DNA from 2 places in the Halobacillus sp. SY10 genome. Region 1 is predicted to be linked to the other one. Evidence: riboswitches for the same ligand, from Rfam matches in the RefSeq annotation. Region 1 holds a riboswitch; the other holds the start of a gene.
What was found. A riboswitch is a leader RNA that binds a small molecule or an ion and turns the genes downstream of it on or off. The one in region 1 is predicted to bind thiamine pyrophosphate.

Region 1 (6,065 bases):
GTCACCTTTTTCATCGTATGTATTCAAAGCGTTTACACTGTGTGCGATGGATGAACCCGCTTTTAGCGCTGTCGCTACAAGGATCGCTTCTGAAACTTCTTCTTTTGTCGCTTCCTGTTTCTTCACATTTTTCACATGCAAATCTATACAATAAGGGCATCCTGTCACATGAGCAACAGCTACAGCAATTAATTCTTTTAATTTACCATCCAGCTTTCCCGGTGCGAGCGCTTTTTTATCAAACTCTACGAAAGCTTTGAACGCTTCTGGTGCCAAATCTCCAAGTTCTGGCAGCCTCTCAAAATATGATTTTGCATAAAGTACATCTTTCCCCATTGTCCTCACTCCTTTGTTTTCTTTCGTTCATTAGTTCATTACAATGATAAATTTTACCATTCTAAGATAGCTTCGTAAATGAAATTAGAGGGAATTTTCTGTCTTTTTGATATTCATTAATCTTCTTAACAAGTCATGGAGAGCGTCCACTTTAATGATGAGAAAACAAAGAGTGGTTTCATGTTCATGGATGGAACTCCTGAAAAAGAGCCCTACCTTGAAACCTTACTTTTTCCTAAGCGTATAGAATAGAGAGAAAGAACTGAACGGAGGTTGTTAAATATGGAACTTTCACTCGATGCCGTCATCCTGGCATCAGGAATCGCCTTAGCCGGTTATTTTATCGGAAACGGACTAAAGAACTTTGGACAAAGAGATCCCATGGATGAACACCTCGATCAAACCATAAGGGAACATCTGAAGAAAGGGGAACGGAAATGATAATCGTAGGAATCATTTTGACACCTGTCTTTTTAGTAGCGCTCGTTTATCTTTTACGCTTTTCATGGGGGAAGAAAGGAAAAACGGAGGTAGGAAAAGCGGTGCTGAATGCTTCGTACGCAAAAGCGGCACCTATTTTCCCGATCGGCTGGCTCGTTCTCGAACTTTATCATGATTGGATACAGCCCCTATCGTATTCTGCCTATAGGGATGCAATCTGGATCCTTGTGTTGATCACATTCATTTTTATAAGTGCAAGCCTGTTCCGTTATCGGAAAGCAGCGGTTACCTGAGCCTCTTATTCCAATGGAGGCTCTTTCCACTTTATCGTTGTATAGGATATGAGTTCACTCCACCCTCTCCCTTTCGAATCCATCAAACCGGTGACGAATGAAACCCAGTACCACATTCCCTGGGTAAGGATGACCGGACCGAAGCCTAAGACGGCTCTTAGAAAGATCTGCAGGATGTTCGGCGGCTTACCTGAATTGGATTCGATGGTGAGATTCGTCAAAAGCAGGCCGAGTGTTCTTCCTTTTGCCAGCAGCGGGATGAGAATGAGAAGCGCGACATGGATGATGATGAAGGCTTTCCAAAAGACGGGGTTTGGATCGAAGCCGCGTCCTGTGTTCTGTGTTTGTGTGTAGAGGATGGCGAGGAAGCCGGATACGATGAGTTCCAGTCCTGTGCCTATGAACCTGAGGAACAAGTTTCTTTCGGACATCGAAGTCCCTCCTTTCTGTACGATATCCTATGGGTTTTTAGTATCATCGGTTTGCCCATTCACCCAGGAAGAAGAAAAAGAGATGGAGCTTTTGCCCCATCTCTTTTTCAATGCTTTCCTTTTAAAGCCCTGGTCGTTTCCTGATTATCGGATATTTCAACCGTAATATGCTCCTTCGACAAATTGTGCGTTTTCTGTCATAGCATTCTACTCTTACTTTCTTTATACTTAACTAGGATTCTATATAAAGATGTATGAAAGGATCGATACCATGAAAAAATTCAATTACGTCCCATGGGTCGTGGGACTTTCCATCGCCATCAACCTTATCGTTGTGGCCTTATTGTTCTTACCGAAAATCGACGGGGATCTCGGATTCAACATTAAACTCCTTCCCCTCTTGAATGCCGTCTTGAATTCCTTTACGTTCGTTTTCCTGCTTGCTGCGTTGTTCATGATCATCAGGAAAAACGTCAAGTGGCATAAGCGGTTCATTTTCGCTGCTTTCACGTCGACGGCGCTCTTCCTCGTTTCGTACCTGACGTACCACTCGATGGCAGAGTCCACGTCATTCGGCGGTGAAGGGATCATTGCGGGAATCTATTATTTCATTTTGATCACGCATATCGTATTGGCTGCGCTCATCGTGCCCCTCGCTCTACTTACTTTGTTCCGCGGGCTTGCGATGAAAGTGGATAAACACCGGAAAATCGCGAGATGGACGATGCCGATCTGGCTATATGTCAGTCTGACTGGAGTCATCGTCTATTTGATGATCTCCCCTTATTATTGATAAACGACAAGAAGCGTAGAAGCGCATGTTTTTTTGTCGAAACTCTTTGCTTCCTTCCCTACCCTTATTATAGTAGAATAATAGTTAGAAGGAAGCTGTAAAAGCTTTTCTATGACATATGTTTCGGTTTTTGTTATTCAGGGAAAATTTATGGTTCAAGGTCAGATAATAAGGAGACTATTATGGATTTACTCCAATTTATGAAAAATGAAGGTTACACTTCGGCTAAGTTCTCCTCGTTGACTGGTGAAGACGTCCGATTGGTTTTAAATGATGTAGCTTCAACAGAGGACCTGTATCGAATGATGGAAGTGACACCAACCTCCGTCAGTTATTACCCTTATGAACGCGTGCCGTATATCGATTGTTTCATAGACCAGAATGTGATGAAGTTACGCTTGTCGAAAGCATAAGGAATGAACCGGATCCCCCAGGGCGATCCGGTTCATTTGTTTTTTACAAAAAAGATGGTTTACAAATCTATGACTCTCCGCTACGATGAAAGCAACGTACAAGAACTGCATACGCGTTTTGCACTGGGGGAGCTGCTATAAGCGGCTGAGAGGAGAAATTCCGACCCTTGGAACCCGAACTAGATAATACTAGCGTGGGGAAGTGCGGTCGTCATTCACAAGGACCTGACTGGTTCTTCCTTTATGTTTGGTAGACTGCATTCCCGTGGGATGCAGTTTTTTTGTGCTCAAAAAAAGGAGGAATAAGAAATGGAAAACCATTGTGGAACTTCAAGAATCGCGGGGTGCTCTTTTTCCGTGCACCCGATGTCGGACAAATTCGTGGATTATATCAAGGCGAGCCTTAATGAGGTGGACAGCTCGAAAGTGTGGATGAAGACGGACGATGTCACGACGACGGTGCGCGGCCGGATGGAGCATGTCTTCGATGTCACCGAAGCGATTTTATTACATATCGCGAAAACAGGGGTCCATGTCGCTTTTCAAGGGACCTTTTCCATCGGCTGCCCGGGAGATTCAACCGGGGATGTCCATATGGATGAATCGGAGGAACCGTTGAATAAACCTCAATCCAAGGAAATCGAACAGCGGATCGCGGCGAAATTCTCGCTGTATCCAATGGGTGGCGGTGATTATATGGATACGATTTACCGTCAAATCGAAGCGATGAAAGAAAAGGGAGTCGAAGTCACGCCCGCCCACTATTCTACGCGCCTCGATGGAGACACCCGTGATATTTTCACAGGACTTGAGGATGTGTTCAGGGAAACGGAGGCGAGCGGCTCTTCCCATACAGTGATGACCGTGACGGTTTCTGCCAACAGCCCTTCTCATAAGGATGATCAGGTATGAACAACTGGAAACTGAAAGAGATCGTCGTCATGTCCGTGCTTTCTGTCGTTTTTGCGGTCGTTTATCTGGCATTCCTTCCGGTCGGAAAAATCCTCGTCGGCTTTTTCGGACCGATCGGCTATGACCTCATCTTCGGCATCTGGTTCATCGTGTCGATCATCACGGCTTATATCATCCGTAAACCCGGCGCTGCCTTTTTGTCAGAAACGATCGCTGCGGCTGTCGAAGTGCTGCTCGGAAATGCGGTCGGTCCGATGCTCCTCGTCTCTGGGATGATTCAAGGGCTCGGGGCAGAATCGGCCTTCGCCATGACGAGGTACAAACGTTATGATCTGTTCACCCTCATGCTTGCCGGTGTCATGGCTGCCGTGTTCAGCTTCGTCTGGGGTTACTTCCTATCCGGTTTCGCAGCTCTCAGCACAGGGTACGTCCTCGCCATGTTCATCGCCCGCATCATCAGTGGTGCCATCATTTCAGGTGTCGCAGGGAAAGTCCTAAGTGACGCTTTAGCGAAAACGGGTGTCCTTTCAAGCTTCGCTCTTGGAAAAGAATACCGAAGGAAGCGAGCCGCATGAGTCAAGATGTGATACGAGTCGAGAACCTCACCCTCCATTATGAGGAAAGGAAGAAACCTGTTTTATCCCGTCTGAATTTTTCCATGGAAGAGGGAGAAAACATGCTCATCCTTGGTCCGAGTGGATCGGGGAAAAGCTCCCTCACCCACTGTTTGAATGGACTCTACCCGAGAGAACTCGACGGTTCCATGGATGGAGAAGTCTATGTACAGGGACGACGGACCGTCTCTTATCCTGCCGGTGAAATGGCGCAGCACGTCGGCGTCGTTTTCCAGGATCCGGAGACGCAGTTCTGCATGATCACCGTCGAGGATGAAGTGGCCTTCGGGTTGGAGAACTTGAATACCCCATATGAGTCGATGGTGGAAAAAGTGGAGAAGGCTTTAAGCTGGGTCGGGATGGAAGATTACAAGACATCGAACATCTCCGACCTCTCCGGAGGACAGAAGCAGAAAGTCGCCCTTGCCTGCATCCTAGCGATGGAACCGGAAGTATTGATTCTCGATGAACCGACAGCGAATTTGGATCCGGTAGCGAGGAAGGAATTCATCCAGCTTTTGAAAAAATTGAAAGAGGAACTGTCTTTCACCCTGCTTGTGATCGAGCATAAGCTGGAGGGTTGGCTGGACTTGTTGGAAAGAGTCCTCATCATTAACGAAGAGGGAGAACTCACCTACGATGGTCCACTCCACGACCATTTGAAAACGTACGCCAGAGAAATTCATGAGATGGGCATCCAGCTTCCGTACGCTACAAGGACAGCTCTTGAACGGGGGTGGACGCCTCCCTATCCGCTTCACATCGAAGAAATGCCGTCCGCCTCTTTACCAGCGCACCCTCATCGAGAGGAACCTGCGAGTGAGGTATTGTTGAAAGCAGAAGATGTGGATTGGAAGTCGATTTTGCGAAATAACAACGCTACTTTTCATGAGGGAGAATGGGTTGCGATCGTCGGGGAAAACGGGAGCGGGAAATCTTCCTTATCGAGAATCCTTGCAGGCATCCAGCCTCCGGGAAAAGGAACGGTTTCTTTGCACGGCCGCTCGTTAAAGAAATGGAAAGAGAATGACCTTCGGCAAGAGATCGGTTATGTTTTTCAGAACCCGGAACACCAGTTCATTACGGATGCGGTCTATGATGAAGTCGCCTTCAGTCTCCGGCATGCCGGGATGAAGGAAGCGGATTGGACCAGGATCGTCGAAGAAACATTGAAGTTCTGCCGGTTGGAGGGACTGGAGGACCAGCATCCTTTTCTTCTAAGTCAGGGACAAAAGCGGCGTTTGAGTGTTGCAACGATGATTGTCGAGAATCAGCGTATGCTTTTCCTTGATGAACCGACGTTCGGACAGGATGAAAAGTCGACCTCGGATTTGATGTCGCTCTTGGAAGAAAAACATGAAAACGGGACGACGATCGTCATGATTACGCATGATATGGAGCTCGTGGACAAATACGCGACAAGGGTGCTTGTCCTGAACGAAGGTGAAATCACCTTTGATGGTCAGCCGGAAAGACTCTGGTCCCGTTCAGATTTGGCCGCCCATCACCTGGAGCTGCCTCCAAGAGAGCAATGGAAGCGATCCGTTTCGGAGCGAAAGGAGCCTGCGTATGTTTCTTCATAACGTAAATCCGACGGTCAAAGCGTTGACGATCATCGGTACTGTCTTCCTCCTCGCGTTCGTGTTCGATCCTGTCACGCCATTGCTCTACATCGTTTGGACCGTGATCGTCACCTTCCTGTTCGGGACGTTCAAGAAAAGATACTACCTGTATTATTTCATTCCGTTCACGCTGTTTGCTTTTGGAATGTTCTGGACGACGATCGTGTTTTCGGACACCGCTTCTGGGACTACCGGAACCGTCTCATTCCT
Region 2 (6,065 bases), 1.6 Mb from region 1:
GACCGGACTCTGTTCTAATTCAGTGCGATCGGATACAGATAATCCAATGATGGTATCTGGATAGTTGGAGCGGATTTCATTCACACTACGATCACTCTGGCCCACATGGATTCCATCAGCCTTAAGCACATCAAAAAGTTCAACGTCATCGTTGACGATAAATAAAATACCCGCTTCAGCACAACGTTGGCGCAGCTTATGACCGAGACTGTACTTCGCTTCTCCAGTTAGAGCGCCTTCTCCTTTTTCCCTATATTGAAAGCACGTGATTCCAGCTTTAATCGCTTCATCCAAAATGCTCAAGGGATCTTTGTTACAGTTTTGGCTGCCCATAACGAAGTATTTTCTAAGGGTAGAAGCTTTCATTTTTCAGCCCCCATGGCTAAAGCATCGACAAACCTTGTAATGAATGTCCCTGGCCCTTTGACATCAGGGTGGTCCGCTGCTTGTTCTGCCGCCCGTCCATAATGACTTAATGTTGCTAGAACCTTTTCTTTAGGATTACCTTCTACCGTTAAGCTTGCTGTGAGCAAGGAACCCAGCAAACAGCCGGATCCTGTAATTTGAGCAAGGAGAGGGTGTCCGGTTTCATTGACAAAAACGTCCCTGTCGATACATCCGACATCCTTTTCCCCTGTACAGACGGCTCCGGTCTGATACTTTTCTGCAACTAGACGAACGATGGCTTCAGCGTCAGCTTCCCCTGTAGAATCTACGCCTTTCGTATCCACATCCTGATCGACGAGGTGGGCGAGTTCACCGGCATTTCCTTTAATGACGGTCAGCTTCACCTCCTGCAAAATCCGCTGGCATACGTCTGAACGATAGCGGGTTGCAGGAGCGCCAACAGGATCGAGGACGACCGGGATGCCGATCTCATTTGCTGCTCTTCCTGCAAGAATCATCGCTTCCACCTGGTTTTCATGAAGCGTCCCTATATTCAATAACAGCCCTTGAGACAATCGGGTGACCTCTGCAACCTCCTGCTTGGAATTGGCCATTATCGGTGATCCTCCGAATGCTAGAAGTCCGTTCGCTGTGAAATTCATGACGACCGCATTCGTGATGTGATGGATCAGTGGGCGTTGTTCTCTCACTCTGTCGATAACATTTACAGCCATTGGTTGAAAACCTCCTCACGCAAAGCAAAATGATTGGTCGGGCCACTTCCTTTTCCTAGATCGAAGGAATGGCGGATCGCCTCTGTTACAAAGTATTTCGCTTCTTTGACGGCTTGTGGCAAAGCGTGTCCCTGACTCAAGTATGCCGTAATGGCTGCAGAATACGTACAACCTGTCCCGTGTGTATTGGAAGAATCAATACGTTCGGATTCAAATTCATGAAACCGCTGCCCATCATATAAAAAATCAACCGCTCTTCCATTGAGATGGCCCCCTTTGACAAGGGCCGCACCCGCGCCTAAGTCTTTCACGATCACTTCGGCCGCTTCTCTCATATCCGCTTCTGTTTCAATTATCCCTCCAACAAGCACTTCCGTTTCAGGGATGTTAGGCGTGACGAGCGCTGTCTTTGGTACAAGATATTTTTTCAAATAACGTTGATCTTCTTTTTCAATCAAAGGGTCCCCACTCTGGGCAACCATGACAGGATCCATGACGTACGGAGCATCCACCTCATCCAACCATTCACTGATGACTTTCATCATTTTCTTGTTGGCAATCATCCCTGTTTTCAGTGCCTGGACAGGCATATCCTCAGAAATAGCTTTCAGCTGACTCATAATGAAATTTTCCGGCAGGTGATGAACATCTTTCACTCCTGTCGTATTTTGCGAAACGACTGATGTCACAACACTCATGCCATAACTTTTCAACTCCTGAAAAGTTTTCAAGTCTGCCTGAATACCCGCACCACCGCTAGGATCGGTCCCGGCAATCGTCAACGTACATGAGACTTGTCTCATTTCACACCCTCCTTTTCACAAGGCCATTGCTCTTGTGTGTAAGCCATATCCCAAAAGGCATACTCCAGCTGACAACTTTTACGGAAGGCTTCTCTCATACGCCACTTTTCCGATTCAGACGCATGTTCGGCATGCTGATCAAGTCGTTCACACAACACCGCTGTCAGACTCTTCACTTCCGCATCAGCATAAAATTCGATCCAAGGGAGAAAAGGATGATCAGATCCCGGCTGATAGCTGTTCATTAGTTCGACTCCGATTTCATAATAGGTCCACGGGCACGGAAGCAAAGCTGCTAATATTTCACCAATGCCTCCATGGTGGGCATGAAAAAGCATATGTTTGATATAGTGATCAGCGGTTGGCGGCAATGGATATCCTTGCAGTTCTTCATAGGTAACGCCAATCTGTTCACAAAAATTGTTGTGAGGGTGAACCTCACTGTTTAACACAAAATCGATTTGTTCGTTAAACAGTTGAATGTCTTCCCTTCCCGGAGATTTGGAAATGGCGATTCCATAGACGTGCATAAAGGCATTCAAATACTCATAATCAGCCTTGATATAGTGAATCAATGCTTCTTTTGGAACATCCCCTTTTCCGATACCCTGGATAAAGGGATGAGTGAAGATTTTTTGATAGATATCCTGATTTTCTTTTCTTAATTGATTGGAAAAAGACATGATAGAGCCTCCTATTATTCTCGGAAGCTACTAGAGGACAGAAGGGGATTCTTACTACTTCCCTCCGCCGGCATGACCCGGATCAGGTATTGAGGGACCAAGGAATGTCTCCTTATCTCAGCGAATACTCGCGCCCCTAGCAGTTTCCGTGTATTATGGTTGTAAGATCATATTTTCAACTTTCACTCGTGATAAAATGAAGGTAGCAATGAAAGCCCCCGAGACACTGCTTACGACAAAAGAAGGAACAAACGCGAAAACACCTGTTGAACTTCCCATCAGGACGTGCGCAATCGGAACAGATGCCAAAGCCCCTATGACTCCAGTACCTAAAACTTCACCAATCACCGCAGACCTTTTTCTTTCATAGAATCGATAACAAAGCCCTGCCAATAATGCACCGAACATCCCGCCCGGAAAAGCAAGAAGGGTGCCGAGCCCTAATAAGAAACGTAAGAGCCCGATAACAAAAGCAATCATGACCGCCGGGACGGGTCCAAGCACCACCGCCGCGACTACATTAACCGCATGCTGGACAGGATAAGCTTTCGCAATTCCAGCCGGAAACCAGAGAAATTGGGCTCCAAGCGTTCCAACGGCAATAAGCACGGCCATCGTTGTGAGTATCTTTGTGTTTCTCATCTTTCACCACCTTTCCGTACAGGATCTGAATGGAACCAAATAAAAAAAGCCAGATCCTTAGAGGACCTGGCCTGGTATGCAGTAAGTCGATACACGTATCGTCAGACTACTTCCCTCCGCTGGTATTAACCAGATCAGGTTCGTAAGAGTCAGAAAGCTTGCTCGCTTTCCTCTCAGCCCATTCAGGCCCCCCTAGTAGTTTCATAAACTTATTCGCTTGGTGATTTTCATCATAACAAAGTTGGATGTTTCTGTCATGTGAAACTTTTCCTCCCGTTCAAACGTCAACAAAGTAGATAAGGAGTGTGAGAAAGATGAAAATGAGATGGATGCTTGGTATGTTCATGGTTTTCTCTTTATCCCTTAGTGCATGTGGACTGTCAGAGACAGAAGAAGTAGACCAGAATGAAGTGGAAGCAGAAGCATCCGATCCGGACATGAGCGGATTTGTCATGGATCAGGACGATGACAGGATCCTTGTTGTCACACCGATGGATGATGGATCAGGGGATGAAGGACGGGCCATGTGGGTCTCCGGAGCTCCTGAAGGTTTATGGGTCGGCAAACAGGTCGAGGTCTGGGTAGACGGGGATATCGCTGAGTCCTACCCTGAACAAGCCACGGCTGAAAAAGTCCAGGAGCTTGAAATGAGTGAAGTCCAGGGAGCGGACTTAAAAGCATCCGAAGCTCTCTCTACAGCTTTGTCCGAAACAGAACCAGAGCAGACAGATGTGTTGATCGTTTCGCTACTTTCCTTTGATGAAGAATCCGATCAGTGGACTGTCAAGCTGGACCGACGCGGGACCGATCAGGGCGAATGGAAAACGACAGTCAAAGATGAGAAATAGAGCATCACCCCGAGGGAGCGCTCTATGCATCCACCTTTTTCAAAAGCCATAACCTTACGCTCAGCTCCAGCAAAAAAAGATCATCCGCATTGAGAAGAGAGAGGCCAGTCAAATGTTCAATGTTTCTCAATCTGTGCAGCAAAGATTGGCGGTGCAAGTTCAGGGCACGGGCCGTCTGACTGACATTGCTGTTGTATTTGTTATAGACCATAAACGTATGAATCAGTTCTGTCTGCCGTTTCTGGTCATAATCAATCAGCTTCTCCAACGTATCTGACACAATCGCTCCGATTTCTTCCTCGTGGGACAGTGCCATGAGCAACCGGTTCATTCTGGTATCACTGAAAAACGTTCGCTCCCCTTCTTCATGCTGCTGACCGATTTTCAGTGCCGTTTCCGCCTCTTCATAGCTTTTATGAAAAGTTTGATACCCACCTTTATGACAGGAAATCCCCCAGCTAATCGTAATCCCTTTTAATAACTCATGAAGTCTCCGCTCAATCAGGTCGAGAAACTGGTTCGCGGTTTCTTCGTAATCCGGACGGTCCGTTTCCAAATAAACGATTACCTCACCTTCATCAAAGGTGGTCATCGTCCTCCGGTGCAGCGCGTCTCCGGCATGAGTGACTTCCTTCTGAATGTAATAATTGCGACTGTTGATCGATGATGATTTGACTTGAGGCATCGTTGAAGAGGTGCGTTCCTCCTCCGGCTGCACGAAACGGATATGGCCGACGAGACAAATATAAGGCTTCTCCAAATCATAACCAAGCAGCTGCGCTTTCGAAAAAAGAGCTCTGTCCATCTCCCTCTCCTGCTTGGCTAAATCCAGCAAAAAGTTATCCTTAAGTCTGATTTCAGTCATTTCAATGGCGTTCTCTTTGACGAAATATAAGGCACAAGCTGTAAGCGCATGCTCCAAAATGTGAAGGTTCACCCACGTTAAATCTTTGTTGTCCTTTGGCTTAAATAGTATATATCCCTGTTTCTTATAGTTTGATAAAATTGTAAGCTGATAGCATTTCTGGTCACCGATTTCATAGGTTTCAATGTAATGGCTGAGCGGGTGATCACTGTCCATCTCCGTTTCTACAAGGGTTCCTTCCTGAGAAAGCTCATGCCCATTTAAAACATCGATGTAATAACGATCAAAATACTGATTCGCTCGTATCTGCTTGTTATGATCACTGATGGCCGTCGGAATGCCTGTATTCTGGTAGATGATTGATGTGATCTCCTGCAGCCCTTTCCCGTTCAGGACACAGTTGATCAACTCCTGTCGTATCTCTTCCGTGCGTTGCTGTTCCTGGCGGTTCTCCTCACTGATCAACCGTAATACATCCTGTAAAATATCTCCGAAGCGGACCTCCCATGGAATTTCCATCACGATCAACTCGTGTTTCTCCGCAAGTTTTAACACACGGTCCGGAATTTTATACAGATGACGTCCTGTGGCAAAAGCGAGGACGGAGGCTTCCGAGCGAATGACATCTTCAACATATCCTTCGAGTGCCAATACATCATCCACACATCCGACCCCTGTACTTAGTACAAATTCATTGTTCCTGACAAAGTTCTCTACAGGAGTCTCAATCACTGAGATCCAATCAACCTGACGATCATACACATGGGTCTGTACTCTTGCTTTTTCGAGCACTGGAAGTTTTAAAACTTCCTCCACCGCAACCCCCATCTCCACTCCTCCCCCACTTACGATTTAGCCAAAAGATCTGTAATCGCATCATGATCGATATTGTTCCCGCTCATGACGACAACAACATTTTTTCCTTGTAGATCATTAGAATGAAGGACGTGCCCGACCCCCGTTGCAGCCGCTCCTTCCACGACCATCTTATGGTGCTCAAGAGTGAAGAGCAGCCCTTCTTCAATCTGTGCCTCTTCCACAAGCACCCCCTCGTCCATATAAGCTTTCGTCATTGAAAATGTGTAACGGTTCTCTGTCCCAAT

Region 2: another riboswitch for thiamine pyrophosphate. It lies ahead of tenA (thiaminase II); the one in region 1 lies ahead of ACJA3J_RS12755 (YkoF family thiamine/hydroxymethylpyrimidine-binding protein).

What each region holds. Positions count from the first base shown of each region.
Region 1 covers NZ_CP174345.1:2,516,921-2,522,985, forward strand. The annotation lists gene ACJA3J_RS12725 (carboxymuconolactone decarboxylase family protein) at 1-336, opposite strand, end outside; gene ACJA3J_RS12730 (hypothetical protein) at 619-777, shown strand; gene ACJA3J_RS12735 (hypothetical protein) at 774-1,070, shown strand; gene ACJA3J_RS12740 (RDD family protein) at 1,076-1,501, opposite strand; gene ACJA3J_RS12745 (DUF420 domain-containing protein) at 1,773-2,294, shown strand; gene ACJA3J_RS12750 (hypothetical protein) at 2,477-2,707, shown strand; TPP riboswitch at 2,823-2,925, shown strand; gene ACJA3J_RS12755 (YkoF family thiamine/hydroxymethylpyrimidine-binding protein) at 3,017-3,619, shown strand; gene ACJA3J_RS12760 (ECF transporter S component) at 3,616-4,194, shown strand; gene ACJA3J_RS12765 (ABC transporter ATP-binding protein) at 4,191-5,816, shown strand; gene ACJA3J_RS12770 (energy-coupling factor transporter transmembrane component T family protein) at 5,803-6,065, shown strand, end outside.
Region 2 covers NZ_CP174345.1:4,084,720-4,090,784, forward strand. The annotation lists gene thiE (thiamine phosphate synthase) at 1-366, opposite strand, end outside; gene thiM (hydroxyethylthiazole kinase) at 363-1,121, opposite strand; gene thiD (bifunctional hydroxymethylpyrimidine kinase/phosphomethylpyrimidine kinase) at 1,112-1,924, opposite strand; gene tenA (thiaminase II) at 1,921-2,607, opposite strand; TPP riboswitch at 2,650-2,755, opposite strand; gene thiW (energy coupling factor transporter S component ThiW) at 2,761-3,249, opposite strand; TPP riboswitch at 3,344-3,453, opposite strand; gene ACJA3J_RS20515 (DUF3221 domain-containing protein) at 3,564-4,097, shown strand; gene ACJA3J_RS20520 (PucR family transcriptional regulator) at 4,120-5,790, opposite strand; gene eutB (hydroxyectoine utilization dehydratase EutB) at 5,808-6,065, opposite strand, start outside.